DNA from 3 places in the Pseudarthrobacter adonitolis genome. Region 1 is predicted to be linked to each of the others. Evidence: predicted binding sites of a transcription regulator. Region 1 holds the regulator's gene; each other region holds the start of a gene.
What was found. The regulator HrcA, encoded in region 1, represses chaperone genes, less so after heat shock. The targets are predictions, from matches to a motif close to TTNGCACTCGNNNNNNNCGAGTGCNAA.
Positions count from the first base shown of each region.

Region 1 (4,457 bases):
GGGGAGACCACTGCAGCTGCCGAGGCGGCCCAGTCGGGACTGTTCACCCTTGCCCTTAGCCTGTCCTCGGGAAGTTACGAGCTCCGTGTTTCGCAGGTGGGTGCGGACGGCAGCGGCCAGGAGCTGAATGTGGATACGCGGAACTTCAACGTCCGGTAGGAGACCTCGCAGCGGGCGGCCTCAGGATACCGGGGCTCTCCAGCGTCCCAGTACATCGCTCGCCAGAACAACCGCTGCCGGTCCGGCCGTGGATGACCTCAGGACGTGGTGTCCCAGGAGCGCCGTCACGGCGCCGGCGTCGCAAAGCCGGGTGACTTCGCGGGGACTGATTCCGCCTTCCGGGCCAACGATGAGCAGAATTTCCAGGGGCCCTGCGTCAGCGTGGGTGGCCTGCCATGATTCCAGGACGGAACGCAGCGGCCGGACCGCGTCTTCGTGTAGGATCACGGCCAGGTTTGCTGCCGCCACGGCAGCCACAAGGCCAGGCGTTTCGACGGCGGCCCGTACCTCGGGGATCCAGGCGCGGCGCGCCTGTTTGGCGGCAGCAGTGACCACAGATTGCCATTTCGCGTGGGCCTTGGCGGCGCGCTCACCCTTCCAGCGGACAATCGACCGCTCGGACTGCCACGGAACCACGGCGTCGATCCCCAGTTCAGTTGCCGTTTCCACGGCCAGTTCATCGCGGTCCCCCTTGGCCAGTGCCTGGACCAGCACCAGCCGGATATCGGGCTGGTCCTCCACTACAAGGGCGGAGCATTCCACGGTGAGCTCTGCAGGCGACGCCGAAACGACAGTTCCCGTCAGCCGCTTTCCGGCGCCGTCGGCAATGTCTACCGCTTCCCCGGGAGCGAGCCGCTTCACGGTCACGGCATGGCGTGCCTCCGGCCCGTGAAGGACAAAGCGACCACCGGGCACCAGCTCGTCCAGCGACCCGGCGCCGGTGAAGAAAACGGGATTGCTCACCGCTACAGGTTACCGAACCGGTCCCGCAGCTTGGCAAAGACGCCGCCGCTGGCAGCCAGCTTGCCTTCCGTGAACTGTTCGCCACGTAGCTTCGCCAGCTGCTGCAGGAGATCCTCCTGCGCGGCATCCAGCTTGGCCGGTGTCTCCACCTGCAGATGGACCATCAGGTCTCCGCGGCCGTAACCGCGCAGGTGCGTCACGCCGAGTCCACGGAGCGTGATAATCTCCCCGGACTGCGTCCCCGCCTTGACGTCGATCTCCTGCAGCCCGTCAAAGGTTTCCAGTGAGAGCTCAGTGCCCAGGGCGGCGGCAGTCATCGGGATGTGCAACGTGGCGTGCAGGTCGTCACCGTCACGGGCATAGGTGGCGTCGTTGTTGACCCGGAGTTCGACGTACAGGTCCCCGGACGGTCCTCCGGCGGGGCCCGCTTCGCCCTGTCCGGAGAGCTGGATCCGGGTGCCTGTGGCAACACCGGCCGGCACCTTGATGGTGAGCGACCGCCGGCTGCGGATGCGGCCTTGGCCGCTGCATTCGTTGCAGGGGTCCTTGATGACCGTTCCGAAGCCTTCGCAGCTGCCACACGGGGCCGCCGTCATGACCTGGCCCAGGATGGAACGCACCGCGCGCTGGACCTGGCCGCTGCCGCCGCAGATATCGCAGCGGACAGGATGGCTGCCTTCGCGGCAGCATGAGCCGTTGCAGGTGGGGCAGGTTACGGCGGTGTCCACTTCGAGTTTCCGGTTGACGCCGAACACCGCATCGCGGAGTTCGATCCGGACACTGATCAACGCGTCCTGGCCGCGGCGGACCCGGGACGCGGGGCCGGAGGACCCGCCGGCACCGAAGAACGTGTCAAAGATGTCCTGGAACGCGAAGCCCTGGCCGGAGTATCCGGCGCCGCCGAACCCGTTGTCGGTGCCGTTCTCGTTGCCGGTGGTGTCGTAGATCCGGCGCTTCTGCGGGTCCGAAAGTACCTCATAGGCGTGGGTCACGGCCTTGAAGCGGTCCGATGCATCGTCCCCGGGGTTTACGTCCGGGTGAAGAGTCCGGGCCAGCTTGCGGTAGGCCTTCTTGATCTCTTCCCCGGTGGCTTCCGGCGAGACTCCGAGGACGTCGTAGTGGCTGCTCAAAGTTCGTATCTCTTCCTTGTTGTACTGCCGGCAGCCGGGCTGCCGGCACTGCTCTTTGTGCCTGGACCGTGGTGCTGTTACGGACCCAGAATTCTTGAAAGGTAACGGGCAACTGCCCTGACGGCGGCCATGGTGGTGGGATAGTCCATCCGGGTGGGGCCCAGCACACCGATCTTGGCCGTGCTGTCAGGTCCGTAGCCCGTGGCCACCACGGAGGCTTCCGCGAGCCCGTCGTAAGGGTTCTCACGCCCGATACTGACTGCCACGCCCCTCGGATCCTGAGCCATGTCACTCAGGAGGCGTAGCAGGACAACCTGCTCCTCAAGGGCTTCCAGGACGGGTCCGATACTCAGCGGAAAATCCACATTGGAGCGGGCAAGGTTCGCCGTTCCGGCCATAACCATGCGTTCCTCACGGCTGTTGTGGGCGAGCGTTTCCAGCCCCTGGGCCAAAGCCTGGGCGGCCGCGCGCTGGCCCGGACTGACGGATGAAACGACTCCCGGCAGCGACGGCGTCAGACGGCTCAGCGAAGTGCCCGCCAATAATCCGAGGAAGTGTGTCCGCAAGGCGGCGATGACGTCTTCGCCGAGGTCCTGGCCGACGTCGATCACGCGCTGTTCGACTTTGCCGGTGGTGGCGATGAGGACCACCAGGACCTGCCGGGGCGCGAGCAGCACGAATTCGATATGGCGGATGGTGGCGCGGCTCAGATGGGGATACTGGACCACGGCGACCTGGTTGGTCAGCTGTGACAGCATCCTGACGGTCCTGTCCAGGACGTCGTCCAGATCGTCTGAGCCCTCCAGCAGCGACTGGATTGCACGCCGTTCCGCCTGGGACAGCGGCTTTACCGCTGAAATCTGGTCCACAAACAGCCGATAGCCTTTGTCGGTGGGGATTCGTCCGGCGCTGGTGTGCGGGGCCGTGATCAGGCCGTCGTCTTCCAAGGCCGCCATGTCGTTGCGGATGGTGGCGCTGGATACTCCGAGGTGATGGCGTTCCACGAGCGCCTTGGAACCCACTGGCTCGCGGGAGTGCACATAGTCCTCCACGATGGCGCGCAGTACTTCGAGTTTGCGCGGCTCGCTCATACTCCACCTCCATCCAGGGTTAGCACTCGACATGCCTAAGTGCTAACAGTCTAATATGAGTCACCCCGTTGTTAGCATTGGTACCGCTCCGGGCGAATTCCGGGCCAGGATCTAGCGGCAAGGCGGAATCAATCCATGCAATACCAGAACTGGGGTCCGCAGGAGATCACCGCGCCCGTCAGAAGCGAACTCCCTGAGGTTCCTGTGGAACGCGGCATGGTTCTCGAAGACGCCCAGTCAGGCTGGGTGGGAGCGGTGACCCGGGTGGAGAAGTCCGGCGGCATGCATGTAGTGGCCCTCGAAGACCGACGCGGAAAGTCCCGATCCTTCCGGCTCGGCTTCGGGTTCCTCCTGGAGGGACAGCCCATCCGGCTCGTTCCCCCGGCGCCCAGGCAGCCAGCCGCCGTGGTCGCCGGCCGGACGGCGTCCGGCTCAGTCCGTGTGGCTGGCCAGCGTGCCCAGGTGGCCAAGGCGAGCAGAATCTGGGTGGAGGGAAAACACGACGCCGAACTCGTGGAAAAAGTCTGGGGTGACGATCTCCGCGTAGAGGGCATCGTCGTCGAACCTTTGCACGGCATTGATGACCTGGCGGGGGCGGTGGCCGCGTTCGGTCCCGGTCCGGGCCGGCGGCTGGGGGTCCTGGTGGACCATCTGGTGCCGGACTCGAAGGAGTCGCGCATCGCTGCCGCCGTGATGGCTTCTCCCGGCGCGGCCGGGAATGTCCTGATCGTCGGGCACCCTTACGTTGACGTATGGCAGGCAATCCGGCCCGCCGTACTGGGCATCGAACAATGGCCGGTGGTGCCCCGCGGGGAGGACTGGAAGACCGGCATCCTGGCAGCGTTCGGCTGGCCGCACTCCACCAAGGAAGACACCGGGCTTGGCTGGCAAAAGCTGCTCGGCGCTGTCCGCAGCTACGCGGATCTGGAAGCATCACTGCTCGGGAGAGTGGAGGAAGTCATAGACTTCCTGACAGTGCCATAACGCCGGATCCGGCTGCGGGCGGCGGCATTCGGTGGCCGAACCAGTATTCTTGGTACTGCGGAGGCTGCAGTTGCTTCAGTCCGGCATTCTCCAACCCAGCACCATTGCACTTTCAAAGGAAGAAAACCGTGGCACAAAACGCACGCGAGCACCGGGACGACCACGGCGGCCAGGCCCGTTCCGAGTACCAGGGCGTTCCGGCAAATGCGCTGCCCCTGACGGCCAGCGAAGACCGCCAATGGGCCACGCTGGCACACTTTGGCGGGATCCTCGGCTGTGTTCCGTCACT
Region 1 covers NZ_JBVAYW010000002.1:207,879-212,335, forward strand. Annotated here, with positions in the region: gene ACZYZ4_RS03545 (GerMN domain-containing protein) at 1-159, shown strand, start outside; gene ACZYZ4_RS03550 (16S rRNA (uracil(1498)-N(3))-methyltransferase) at 181-963, opposite strand; gene dnaJ (molecular chaperone DnaJ) at 966-2,093, opposite strand; gene hrcA (heat-inducible transcriptional repressor HrcA) at 2,171-3,184, opposite strand; gene ACZYZ4_RS03565 (DUF3097 domain-containing protein) at 3,320-4,168, shown strand; gene ACZYZ4_RS03570 (DUF4870 domain-containing protein) at 4,297-4,457, shown strand, end outside.

Region 2 (4,457 bases), on a different contig from region 1:
AGGGCACGCTTTGAGGCGGCCGCAGCGAAGGCCGGGCTCGGCACAGGGACGGGCCCCCTGGTCAGCCTCATCGGCTACGCCGGGCGGCCGGTCGGGGGCGACATCGCCGTGGCACTGGATGCGCCGTGGCCGCTGCAGGATTCCAGCGCGTCGGTGAAAATTGCGCTGTACGGCCGAACCCCGGGTGCCTTTGACGCCCTGGTTGGCGTCCTGGCAGGCAAGGCGACTGCCCCGGGGAAGCTGCCCGCCGCCGTCGGAAGTCATCCAGCCGGGACGGGCTGCCCGTAACGTGCCCCGCAACACATCGCCGAACGGACGACGGCGGTTTAATGGACAGGTGCCCATTCTGAATAAAGACATGACCTTGTGTATTTCGCTGTCGGCCCGGCCCAGCAACAACGGGACCAGGTTCCACAACCACCTCTACGACCAGCTGGACCTGAACTGGATCTACAAGGCCTTTGCCCCCACTGACCTGGCCCAGGCAATCGCCGGCGTCAGGGGCCTGGGCATCCGGGGCTGTGCGGTGTCCATGCCGTACAAGGAGGACGTGATGGCCCTCGTGGATGAGCTGGATCCCTCCGCCAAAGCCATCGATTCGATCAACACGATCGTGAACACCGACGGGCACCTCAAGGCCTACAACACCGACTACACCGCCATCGAGCAACTCCTCGCCAGCAACGCCGTGCCCACGGACTACTCGGTGCTGGTCCAGGGCGCCGGCGGCATGGCCAAGGCCACCGTCGCGGCCCTGCGCGACGCCGGCTTCACGGACGTCACCGTCATCGCCCGGAACGAAGACACCGGACGGGCGCTGGCCGAGCAGTACGGGTTCCAGTGGAAGGCAACACTCGACGGCGGCACCGCGGACCTGATCATCAACGTCACACCTATCGGTATGGCGGGGGGTATGGCGGGAGGTATGCAAGGTGGTCCGGAAGTGGACTCCCTGTCCTTCCCGGAAGATGCGATCGCCGCAGCCAAAGTGGTGTTCGACGTTGTGGCGCTGCCGGCTGAGACACCGCTGATTAAGGCGGCCCGCGCCGCCGGGAAACAGGTCATCACGGGCGCCGAGGTGGCCACCATCCAGGCGCTCGAGCAGTTTGTGCTCTACACCGGCGTCCGGCCTACCCACGAGCAGGTCCGGGCCGCCGAGGAGTTTATGCGCGCCCAGTAGGGCCTGGTCTGAGAAGCGTTCGCTGCCTCAGACCGGTTCCACCGAGATGGCCACCCGGTCCTCCCCGATGCGGGTCAGGACCAGGGTGGCTGTTTTTTGGCCGGCCTTCTTCCCGGAGGTCTTGCTACCGGCGAACAGCTGCTTGCGCAGTTCCTCCGGGGTTACCGAGGTGCCGCGTTTTTTGATGTCCAGCACCGTGATGCCGTTCTCCTTCACCCAGGCCTTGAGCGCCTTGACGTTGTACGGCATCACTTCCAGGACCTTGTAGGCCCGGGCGAACGGCGTGTCCACCAGTTCCGGGGCGCAGATGTAGGCGATGTGCTCGTCCAGCAGGTGCCCGCCCAGTTGAAGCGCGACGTCGGCCACCAGGCCGGCGCGGATCACCGCACCATCGGGCTCATACAGGTAGCCCGCCGCCGGTCCCACCGGCGCGGCGGGACCGCCGTCGAAGTCTTCAGCGCTGGTCAGCTCGGCGGCACCCTGCGGGCCAAGCAGCAGCGCCGCCCGGCGGATTCCGGGCCGGCGCACGGAGTTGAACCATAGGGCCACCTCGGTGACGTCGCCGCCCACCGATACCCACTGTGCCTCGCAGCCGGCGGGAACTGACTCGTGGGGCATGCCGGGTCCCATTTTGACTCCGACGGCGCGCCCGGTGGCAGCGAGCATTTCCACGAAGGACAGCGGCGGCGAAAACGCCTCAGGATCCCAGATCCTCTTGGTACCGGAGGTGGAGGTGACCCGTCGTGCGGGATCCAGCCAGACGCCGTCGACCCCTTCCAAAGGGACGGTGGTGGCGTCCGAATGCACCACGGTGGCGTTGGGGAAGGGAATCAGGTTGACCGTGGCGCAGGCGGCCGTGGTTTCGTCCATTTCCACGGCCGTGACCGTGATGTCCATCGATGCCAGGGCCAGGGAGTCCGCGGCGAGGCCGCACCCGAGGTCGGCTACGTGGCGGACGCCGGCCTGCGCAAAGCGCTCGGCATGCCGAGCGGCAACAGTGAGACGCGTGGCCTGTTCCAGCCCGGCCTGCGTGAAGAGCATGCTCCGGGCGAACTCCCCGAACTTCAGCTCGGCCTTGGTGCGCAGCCGGGACTGGGTGAGGACGGCGGAGACCAGTGCGGGGGAGTGCCCGGCCTTTCGGAGGGCCGCGTTGAGCTCAAAGGCCTCGTCCTCGCGGTACGGGCCCAGGGACGCCAGCAGCTCCCAGCCTTCGCTCGTGAGCAATGGGGCGATCTGGTCCTGCGGTGCTTGAGCCATGGGTTCAAGCCTAGTGGAGGTGGCCGCGCGGCCAGTTCCCGCTAGGGTTGAAGGCATGGAAGACAGTGCAGGCACCCAGCCGTCCGGACCACCCCAAGCCAGCAATCCGGACCTGGTGAAGTTCGCCCGCCCCGCGCTGATTGCAGGATCCGCAGTGGCCGTGGTCTGCGTCGCGCTGCTGGTGATTATCTTCTTCCTTGACACGTTCAACGCCACTGTCTACTCCGTGGGCGGCAACGACATCCAGGACGCCACGGACGAGGCACGGGAGATCCGCGGCCTCTACGCCGGGGCACGCGTAGGCGGCATCATCCTACTGGTGGTCTCGCTGCTGGCTGCCGTAGGCGGCGCCGTGGTGCTGTACCTGCGGCGGGGCACCGCCAATGGGGACGAAGGCGACGAGGACGTCGATTTTGAGGACCTCACCGGCCGGTAACGGGCTGTTCGCCGGAGACATAATTCTGGCACTCGCCTTGACCGAGTGCTAACCAATACATAGAGTCATCATTAGCACTCTCCCTAGGAGGGTGCTAACACATGAAGAGCTGCCAGCCAGGCTGCTGCCGGCACCGCGACGACGGTTTGCCAGCCTCGGCGAAGCAGCTCAACTGTCCATGAATTTGCTGACGTAGAAGGAGAGGTCCGAGTGTCGGTCTCTATTAAGCCTCTTGAGGATCGTATTGTTGTCCGCCCGCTCGAAGCCGAGCAGACCACGGCTTCCGGCCTGGTTATCCCGGACTCCGCACAGGAGAAGCCGCAGGAGGGTGAAGTTGTTGCAGTAGGCCCCGGCCGCTTCGAAGACGGTAACCGCGTTCCGGTTGACGTAGCCGTTGGCGACGTCGTTATCTACTCCAAGTACGGTGGAACCGAAGTCAAGACCGGTGGCAACGAGTACCTCGTGCTGTCCGCCCGCGACGTTCTGGCGATCGTCGTAAAGTAACTCTTTGGATCCCCGTGCCGCTGATCATGCATTCCGCTGGTCAGCTGTGCGGGGTTCTGTCTTGAAAGGACAAAACCATGGCAAAGCAGCTTGCGTTTAACGACGCTGCCCGCCGGTCGCTTGAAGCCGGCATCGATAAGCTCGCCAACACTGTCAAGGTGACGCTCGGCCCCCGCGGCCGCAACGTTGTCCTCGACAAAAAGTGGGGGGCACCCACGATCACTAACGATGGCGTCACTATCGCCCGCGAAATTGAGCTTGATGACCCCTACGAGAACCTTGGCGCGCAGCTGGCCAAGGAAGTAGCCACCAAGACCAATGACGTTGCCGGTGACGGCACCACCACGGCCACCGTGCTGGCCCAGGCCTTGGTCAAGGAAGGCCTGCGCAACGTTGCGGCTGGCGCCGCTCCGGGCCAGATCAAGCGCGGCATCGAGGTTTCCGTCGAAGCCATTGCTGCCCGCCTGCTCGAGAACGCACGCCCGGTCGAAGGCACCCAGGTTGCCAGCGTGGCTGCCATCTCGGCCCAGAGCGACGAAATTGGCGAGCTCCTCGCCGAGGCGTTCGGCAAGGTCGGCAAGGATGGTGTGATCACCATCGAGGAGTCCTCCACCACGCAGACCGAGCTGGTCCTCACCGAGGGCATGCAGTTCGACAAGGGCTATCTGTCCCCGTACTTCGTGACCGACACCGAGCGTCAGGAAGCCGTCCTCGAGGACGCACTCATCCTGATCAACCAGGGCAAGATCTCCTCCGTGCAGGATTTCCTGCCGCTGCTGGAGAAGGCGCTGCAGAGCTCCAAGCCGCTCTTCATCATTGCCGAAGACGTTGAGGGCGAGGCCCTGTCCACGCTGATCGTCAACCGCATCCGCGGCACCCTGAACGTGGTTGCCGTCAAGGCTCCGGGCTTCGGCGACCGCCGCAAGGCCATGCTGCAGGACATCGCCACCCTCACGGGTGCACAGGTCGTCTCCGCGGAACTGGGCCTCAGCCTGGATTCGGTTGGCCTTGAGGTGCTGGGTACCGCCCGGCGCATCACGGTCACCAAGGACAACACCACCATCGTTGACGGCGCCGGTT
Region 2 covers NZ_JBVAYW010000001.1:304,752-309,208, forward strand. Annotated here, with positions in the region: gene ACZYZ4_RS01570 (glycoside hydrolase family 3 protein) at 1-288, shown strand, start outside; gene ACZYZ4_RS01575 (shikimate 5-dehydrogenase) at 338-1,180, shown strand; gene ACZYZ4_RS01580 (class I SAM-dependent methyltransferase) at 1,208-2,437, opposite strand; gene ACZYZ4_RS01585 (hypothetical protein) at 2,493-2,873, shown strand; gene groES (co-chaperone GroES) at 3,084-3,377, shown strand; gene groL (chaperonin GroEL) at 3,455-4,457, shown strand, end outside.
Region 2: groES (co-chaperone GroES) is a predicted target of HrcA. The motif match lies at 2,899-2,925, and genes of this name have one in related genera.

Region 3 (4,457 bases), on a different contig from region 1:
CGGACGATGTTCGCACCGGTCGCTTCGTCACCTGTCAGGTTCAGGTTCGCGAACGCCTTGGCGCCGGCCTGGATCAGTGCAACGCCGCCACCGGCGACGATGCCTTCTTCAACGGCAGCCTTCGCGTTGCGGACAGCGTCCTCAATGCGGTGCTTGCGTTCCTTGAGCTCAACCTCGGTTGCGGCACCGGCCTTGATGACTGCAACGCCACCGGCCAGCTTGGCCAGGCGTTCCTGCAGCTTCTCGCGGTCGTAATCCGAATCGGAGTTTTCGATCTCGGCACGGATCTGGGAAACGCGGCCAGCGATCTGGTCGGCGTCGCCGGCACCTTCAACGATGGTGGTCTCGTCCTTGGTGACAACAACCTTGCGGGCGCGTCCCAGGAGTTCCAGTCCGGCGGTCTCCAGCTTGAGTCCGACTTCCTCGGCGATGACCTGGCCACCGGTGAGTACAGCGATGTCGGCCAGCTGGGCCTTGCGGCGGTCGCCGAAGCCCGGAGCCTTGACGGCAACGGACTTGAAGGTGCCACGGATCTTGTTGACGATCAGGGTGGCCAGGGCCTCGCCCTCGATGTCCTCGGCAATGATCAGCAGCGGCTTGTTGGACTGCATGACCTTTTCCAGGACAGCAACCAGTTCCTTGACGTTGGAGATCTTGGAGTTGACGATCAGGATGTACGGGTCCTCAAGGACTGTTTCCTGGCGCTCAGTATCGGTAACGAAGTAAGCGGAGATGTAACCCTTGTCGAAGCGCATGCCTTCGGTGAGCTCGAGCTCCAGGCCGAAGGTGTTGGACTCCTCGACGGTGATGACGCCTTCTTTGCCCACCTTGTCCAGGGCTTCAGCGATCAGCGCGCCGATTTCGTCGTCACCGGCGGAGATGGAGGCAGTAGCCGCAATCTCTTCCTTGGTTTCGATTTCCTTGGCGGAGGCCAGCAGTTCAACCGTGACGGCCGCGACAGCCTTCTCGATACCGCGCTTGAGGGACAGCGGGTCAGCGCCGGCCGCGACGTTGCGCAGGCCTTCCTTGACCAGGGCCTGCGCCAGCACGGTAGCCGTGGTGGTGCCGTCGCCAGCGACGTCGTCCGTCTTCTTGGCAACTTCCTTGACCAGCTCGGCGCCGATCTTTTCGTAAGGGTCGTCCAGCTCGATCTCCTTGGCGATGGAAACACCATCGTTGGTGATCGTGGGGGCGCCCCACTTCTTTTCGAGGACGACGTTGCGTCCACGCGGGCCGAGGGTGACCTTGACGGCGTCGGCGAGGATGTTCAGGCCCCGCTCAAGACCGCGGCGTGCCTCTTCATCAAATGCAATGATCTTGGCCATAACGGCAGTAGTCCTTTCGGGACAGTCGTTAAGAATGAACCTCACTGCAGTGCCCGCGACGGACGATCCTTCACCGGCGGCCTCTGTATGCCGCGGCTGGGAATCTCACTCCAGGTAGGTATTTCTCTCGCTCCACGACCGCCGCCAAACTCCGCTGCCGGACAAACCGGACGTTGCTTTAGCAGTCGGTACGTAGGAGTGCTAACTCAATAATTAGCACTCCCTAGGTGAGAGTGCAAGCGAAAGACCCCGCAAATCGCGCTGTCAGGGCGCCCCGTTCGCCACTGGCGATCAGCCTGCGGCCCGGCCTGCCGCCTCACGGCCGCTGAGCACTGCCCTGTTGTCTGCGCCGTAGGTGAACACCATGTAGTTGGCCGTGGTGATGTCACCGTTGGAATCGAACGCAACCGGCCCCGATTCGCCGTCGTAATTAATGTCTTCCCCGGTCTTCAGGACAGCGAGGCAGTCGGCGTAGGACAGGCAAGGCTTGGTGGCCGGGCCGGAAGCCTGCGCGGCGGGCTGCCCGCCGGTTGTCCCGCCGGACACGGCGATCAGGTGGGCGGCGATGGAGCGGCCGGCGTCGTCGTCAGCCTTCGCGGCCGCCAGGACCGCGAGGTTCACGGCGTCGTAGGTCTCTGCGGCGAACGAAAGGTCTTTCAATGAAGAGTCGACCGAAACAAGCCGGGCTTGGAAGTCCGCGGACGGCAGCAGGCCAGGCACCACTGCACGGGCGCCGTCGAGGGCCTTGGATCCCAGCCCCGAACCGTATTGGGCGAAGGCGCCGTCGCTCAGGATGATGCTCTTGCCCGACAGCCCCGCGTTATTGAGCTCTGCGAGGGTGCCCTGGGCATCGTCCCTGGCGATCAACACCACGGCGTCAGGCGTGGCGGCCTTGGCAGCGACTGCCGCGTTCCCGGCGTCGCCGGGCTTGAATGCGGTGGTGGAGACCGTCTTCAGGCCGGCGTTCTTGGCGGCGCCGGTCACCGCGGCCGAAACGTCCTTGCCGTAGGCACTGTCCTGGTGGACCACGGCTAGGCTCTTGGCGCCGCCATCCTTGGCCAGTTTCACCAGCACCGAGGCCTGGGCAACGTCCGCCGCCGCCGTCCTGAAGTAATAGCCGCCGCTCTTGTAGCGGGACAGGCCGGCAGCGGAGTTGGCCGGCGAGACGAGCGGGACGCGCGCGGCCGAGAGGACGTCGATGGCGGCGGCGGCGTGACTCGAATCCGTGGGTCCGATCACCGCATCAACCTTGGCTGAGGCCAGATTCCTGGCCTGGGCATCTGCGCCATCACCGGAGCCCACCACCAGGTCAACAGGCCTGCCCTTGTGGCCGCCGGCCGCACTGATTTCCTTGATGGCAAGTTGGGCCGCGGCGAGCTGCGAGTCGTTGAGGAAGGCCTGCTCCCCTGTGCTGTCCTGGATCAGCCCGATCCGCAGCGTCCCGTCACCGGATGCTTCAGCGGATTCAACGCGGGCGTTGCCGCCTGCTCCGGCACAGCCGGCCAAGGCCAATAGGACTGCCGCCCCCGTAGTTGTGCGGACAACAGTTGAGCGCAAGCTGCGGGAGATCACTGCGTGGGCCGGACGTTTTCTGCCTGCGGGCCTTTCTCGCCTTCACCGACTTCAAGCTCGACGCGCTGTCCCTCGTCCAGGGCCCGGTAACCTTCGCCCTCAATGGCCGACCAGTGCACAAAGACATCGTCCCCGGAGCCGTCCACCGTAATAAAGCCGTAGCCCTTTTCGGCGTTGAACCACTTAACCGTTCCCACTGCCATGATGTCCACTCTTTCCGTCGTGCCGTCGGTCCCCGTCGGAAGTGTGCCGCTTGTTACGGACCGAAGCCTGAAATCACTCTAGCGACAAGCCATCCGGCGGGCCGAGCCACACGGCCGCTCCGGTGCCCAAAAGTTATTCAGGCGTAACCGGGAAGTGTCACCGGTAGTCCGGGCCCAGGACAACAACCAGCGGAACCTGGAACTCCTGGCTCTCCACCAGGGTAGGGATGCTTAGGAGTTCGGAGACTGCTTCGGCGTTGGCTTTCTGCGCCGGTCCTGAATAGAAGATTGCGGATGTCTGCTGCGGTGCGCCGCCCCAGTTCCCCACCTGGCCCAGCGTCCAGCCATCGGCCTGGACCATCGAGCTGATGCGTCCGGCGAGCCCGGCCGTACCGGCGGCGTTGTAGATGGCTACGCCTTGGGTCTTGTCCAGCACAACCGCGGAGGGAATGTTACTGGGCGAAGCGCTGGGCTCGGCGTCCGGGCTCTCAGAGGGCTCCGGGTTCGCGGAAGCTTCAGCGGTGACCGACGGCGCCGCGCTTGCCTCGGGTGCCGCGGTTGATTCCAGGCTGGTGGAGGCTTCACTGCCGGCCTGGGTGAACCCGAGCTTGGGAAGGATCAGGAAGGACACCACTCCGATGGCCAATGCCAGAATCCCCACCGCAAGGATGGGCCACAGCTTGCGGCGGGCGGGCGCTGAGGCCGCACGGTGGACGCCCTGCCGCGAGGCAGACTCCGGAACCTTATCGAATTCATCCCGAGCGTATTTGGTCATGGTGGGGAGACGTCCTTGTTGATTGCTGCTGATGGCTCAGCACGAGCTTGGTCAGGCGTCGGAACCCAGACGTCGTGCAGTGCGTGCCCGGTGACGCGACGTACGTAGTCTACGCAATCTCTTGACCAGCATGGGGTCATGGGCCAGTGCGGCCTCGGTGTCAATGAGGGCGTTGAGTAGCTGGTAGTAGTGGGTCGCGGACAGATCGAACAGCTCCCTGATGGCCTGTTCCTTGGCCCCCGCGTACTTCCACCACTGCCGCTCCAGTGCCAGCATCTGCTGGTCGCGCTCGCTCAACGGGGAGTCACGGAGCGTAAATTCCGCCAGCAAAGAGTCGCGCTCCTCCGGCTCCGGCACGTGTTCCCGAGCAGGTTCCGCCACGGCACACTCCTTCGCTGGTCTCGCTGAATCACCGGTTAAGTTTCAAAATCTCCTCCCCATGCTACGGCGTGAATAACACGGTTGTCATTTGCGTCCCGGCTGCAGTGGCCGGTAACCCTGCGAGAATGGGAGCGTGTTTGATTCTGACGCGCTGTTCGAACTGCCGGCGGAGGCCGTTGGCTTTGCCGAGATGGCCGCTTT
Region 3 covers NZ_JBVAYW010000017.1:9,595-14,051, reverse strand. Annotated here, with positions in the region: gene groL (chaperonin GroEL) at 1-1,325, opposite strand, end outside; gene ACZYZ4_RS15035 (ABC transporter substrate-binding protein) at 1,617-2,882, opposite strand; gene ACZYZ4_RS15030 (cold-shock protein) at 2,894-3,100, opposite strand; gene ACZYZ4_RS15025 (LytR C-terminal domain-containing protein) at 3,258-3,875, opposite strand; gene ACZYZ4_RS15020 (DUF3263 domain-containing protein) at 3,927-4,256, opposite strand; gene ACZYZ4_RS15015 (uracil-DNA glycosylase) at 4,390-4,457, shown strand, end outside.
Region 3: groL (chaperonin GroEL) is a predicted target of HrcA. The motif match lies at 1,504-1,530, and genes of this name have one in related genera.